One region of the Bacillus sp. WC2503 genome, then DNA from elsewhere that is predicted to be linked to it. Evidence: riboswitches for the same ligand, from Rfam matches in the RefSeq annotation. Region 1 holds a riboswitch; the other holds the start of a gene.
The links. A riboswitch is a leader RNA that binds a small molecule or an ion and turns the genes downstream of it on or off. The one in region 1 is predicted to bind magnesium.
Positions count from the first base shown of each region.

Region 2: another riboswitch for magnesium. It lies ahead of ACUN26_RS04660 (P-type ATPase); the one in region 1 lies ahead of mgtA (magnesium-translocating P-type ATPase).

Region 1 is NZ_JBQYMD010000001.1:3,394,350-3,396,558, reverse strand. Features, by position in the region: gene mgtA (magnesium-translocating P-type ATPase) at 1-1,152, opposite strand, end outside; M-box (ykoK) riboswitch at 1,485-1,652, opposite strand; gene ACUN26_RS17320 (DUF3932 family protein) at 1,848-2,099, opposite strand.
Region 2 is NZ_JBQYMD010000001.1:859,190-861,398, reverse strand. Features, by position in the region: gene ACUN26_RS04665 (5'-3' exonuclease) at 1-176, opposite strand, end outside; gene ACUN26_RS04660 (P-type ATPase) at 309-1,034, opposite strand; M-box (ykoK) riboswitch at 1,379-1,544, opposite strand; gene ACUN26_RS04655 (DUF350 domain-containing protein) at 1,706-2,092, opposite strand; gene ACUN26_RS04650 (glutathionylspermidine synthase family protein) at 2,089-2,209, opposite strand, start outside.

The DNA of each region.
Region 1 (2,209 bases):
TTTATCCTCTGTCAATGTCCCAGTTTTATCTGTACAAAGAATGTTCATCGCGCCTAAGTTTTGAATAGAATTTAGCTGTTTTACAATAACTTTTTGCTTAGACATGTTCACAGCACCTTTAGCTAAATTAGCAGTTACAATCATTGGTAACATTTCAGGTGTAAGACCAACTGCAATAGCGATAGCGAAGAAGAAAGCTTCTTGCCAATCACCTTTTGTGAATCCATTAATGAGAAGGACAATGGGCGCCATAATAAGCATGAATGTAATTAAGAGCCAGCTTACTTTGTTTACACCTTTATCAAAGCTTGTTTCTGCGCGCTTCCCGATTACTTTATTCGCTAAAGAGCCGAAATACGTATCGGTACTTGTTGAAACGACAACAGCTTTTGCGCTACCACTTACAATATTCGTACCCATAAAGCAAAGGTTTTCCATATCGAGTGGATTGAAATTTTTTTTCATATTTTTTGGTAAGATATGCTTGTTTTCTGTATGGTAGCAGTTTTCGTATTTTTCTACAGGAAGTGCTTCCCCGGTTAATGAAGACTGATTAACAAATAAATCTTTAGCCGATAAAATACGCACATCAGCTGGAACGATGTCACCGGCTGAAAGTGAAATAATATCGCCAGGTACAAGTTCTTCAATTGGAATTTCTATTGTATAATTTCGATTTAAATTCGTTACGTTTTTTGTTTCGTGTACAAATCCATCTATTCTAAAGACGCTCGCGGTTGTTCGAACCATCGCCTTTAATTTATCCGCGGCTTTTTGAGAGCGGAATTCTTGTAAAAAGCGAATCGTTGAACTTAGAAGTACCATTACAGATACGACAATTGTTCCTTGCATGTCATCTGTGAAAAAAGAGAGCGCTCCAAGAGCTAATAAAACAAAAATAAATGGATTTTTAAATGCCAGCAGAAATTGAATGTACCACGGCAATGTTTTATTATGAGCAATTTCGTTCGGACCATATAAAGAAAGTCTACGGGACGCTTCTTGTTTAGAGAGTCCATTTTCTGTAGTTTCTAGAAGTTTTAATGCAGAGTTTATATCTTGTGTTGCAACTTCCACTAATACTTTGTTATTTGTTTGCATGCTATCTTGATCGTAAGCATGCTTTGTTTCTTGTCTTTGAAAATTAAACATCGGTAGTTCCTCCTTTGTCATGAAGGAGGAAACAAACTGTTACTCGACTATTTAAAATTAGGAGGAACAGCTTCTTTCCTACCTACATGATGAAATATTAACGTAAAACATATGGGTATCTGGGCCGAATCATCACTTGCCACTGTTCCTCACCTCCGTCCAATTTAATAGTTTCTGAATATGCTATGTTTGTTTCATAGTCAGGTGCATAAAGACATAAAAAAGACCTTTACTCACAACGAGTAAAGGTCTGAATTCACAGTTGAAAAACGTCCACACGAAAGCCTGTTAGTAAACATAGCTAAAAACAGTTTTTGTGTATGACAAAATACATGCACCTCTCCCTCGTTGAGTTTTAGCACTGTATAGCATAGGTACTGAAACCAGCTACGTTAAAAAAGGCCTTCATTCCGACCTTTCCTGTTGACCCATTGGCGTCTCTCGACATTTTTGGGCAGCAGCGTTTCTCTATACAGGAGCCTCACCTAACAGAGACCATATTCAATTACATGTTGAATGTTAGCACTGTAAAATCGTAGTGTCAATATCTTTTTAATCTGTTTTTTTGAAAAATCAAATAGATTTATGAAGGGTATATAGTATGAAATAAGTTGTATTTTTTGAGAATAAGTTGGAAAAATAAAAAATAATGAATATAAATAAAAAGCACTCATTACAGTGCTTTTTATAATAGATTATGAGATTGTAGGATTTTCAAAAATAACAATTTCTGAGTTATTTGTTGTTGAAACGCGTTGTGCGTAATATGTTAAAGCTGAAGAAATATATGTTGGTAATGTCTCATTTGTATGTGATGTTGTATATTCATGGATTAATTCTTTTAAAGTCGTCCATTCTAATTGTGCTGGGTGATCAGACACGAAAGAACTTACCCAGCGATCAAATGAAGATGAAAAATCAGTTTGTAAACGAAATACTTCTTTCATAATAAAACGCTCCCTTAAAATGTAGTACAATCATTTTACCACAAAACACGAACGATAGCTAAATTTTTTGAGTATAACGTTCGTGTTATATAGTTGTCTAGATGATTGGT
Region 2 (2,209 bases), 2.5 Mb from region 1:
GTTACAATGTGCGTTGGTTCGATTGCTTGTGTTGCTGTTAATAAATGCTTCATATAACCATGAATCCCGTTCGTCGGGGTACCATCTTGTCGTTTCATAAATTGTCCGTAGACACTTGTTGCGTAAAAAGCACGAAATAATAGTGCCATACCATCAACTAATAATACTTTTTTCATAATTCCTCTCCTACTAACAAAAAATAATAACCTCACGTTATCACGTAAGGTTATATAAATAGATTACCATTCTACGTTTTTTCAACTTTGTCTATTATACATTGTTTTTATATATTTAGCATCATTAACACATTAAGACGTTCTACTGCAACAAGTATGAAGTATTCCTGAATACGTATTTTTACCTGTTGAAACAACTACAGCCTTTGCATTTCCACCAATAATATTAGTACCTTTAAAACATACATTTTCAAGTTCAAGTGGATTATAGTCTTTCATCCGTTTTAATGGAATAAATCTTTTACGTTCAAGGTGGTAGCAACTTTCAAATTTCTCAACATTTGCATCGTTCCCTGTCAACACAGATTCATTTACCAATAAATCATTTGCATAAATGATACGTACATCTGCCGGTACTATATCACCTTCTGAAAGAAAAATCATATCTCCTGGTACAAGTTCTTGTACTGGTAACTTCATCATTTTCAGTTCGTTATTTAGCCCTGTACTACTAGCACATTCTACTCTAGACACAGTAATTGTTTCACATTGCAATTGATCACGCACATGTTGTTTTGAAAAACCTGGAATCATTCCACTTAACTTCATTATTACTTCTGCAATACGCGCTCTTTTTGAAGTCAATTCATTTCGACCGTATACTTGAATACGTTTTTGCGCCTCTTTCATAGATAATCCGTCTCTTGTTGTTTTAAAATACGCAAATACAGATTTTACATCTCTTGTTGCAATTTCAATCAATAAATCTTTATTTTTTTGAAGCATTGTTTGTTCTTTCATTGATTTTTTACTTTGTTTATATGACGTGTTACCCACAGTTTTGTTTACATATAACATATTATCGTCTCCTCCTTTACAACATAGGAAGAAACGCTTTGTTTCTCAATTTATCCACTTTACCGTGAAAGTGTCTAGCGCTTAATTATGTATATAAACGCTACATTATGATAAATATAGAGGGAGGAACAAGTCGTTTCCTGCCTACATCATATATTTTTGATTTGAAGTATATGGGTAACGGAACCGAGTCAGAATTTGACATGCTCCTCACCTCCTCGTTTATTTTTATAGTTTATATTATGAAATGACTCATAGATTGGTAACAAAAAAGACCCTTACTCATAAGAGAGCAAAGGTCATTGCATACACAAATAAACGATTCCTAATATAATTAGAAATCTACGGACCTCTCCCTCGCCGAGTTTTAGCACTGTATAGCATAGGTTCATTACCAGCTACGTTAAGAAAAACCTTAATTCGATCATTCCTGTTGACCCATTGGCGTCTCTCGACATTTTTGGGCAGTAGCATTTCTCTATACAGGAGCCTCACCTAACAGAGACTTATTTTAATTACATAGAAAATGTTACTCTTATTTAAAATAGATGTCAACACTTTGTATGGAAACTTTTCCTTATTACAGAAAAGCCCTCTCTGTTGTTAGCCTATTTTCTCATATATAGTACAAGTTAGCGAACAAAAAAAACTTACGTATAAAACGTAAGTTTTTAGTAAGTTACACAACCAGCAATTACAATACCAATTGAAAGTGATAAAAACATAAGAAACAGGCCGACTGCTTGATTATCTTCTTCAAGGCTTTTATTTATATTAAAGCGTGGTGTAAGCCACTCAGCTAAATAATAAACAATAATTTGGGCCAAAATACCAACCGCTCCCCACGAAACCATATCCAAAAGTGAAATGGAATTAGCGGCCGTTGAATATAAAACGATAGCTAGCCCGAGTACCCTTCCTCCAAGTACATAACTGACCGCTTTGTTACCCTGAGCCATTAACTTAAATTCTTTCACTTTCGTTGTCACTTCCATAAGGAACAAACCTATACATAAAAGTACGAGTGATACTGCTAAATATAGTAAAAAATTAATCATTTATTTTCCCCCTTCGTAATACCTACTGGTAAATAATAAGATTCATTTCCTGTAATCTTTTCCCCAGCACGTATACCGATACTGCTCGCTTTTCCAGCGATTAAAAACGCCCCAAAC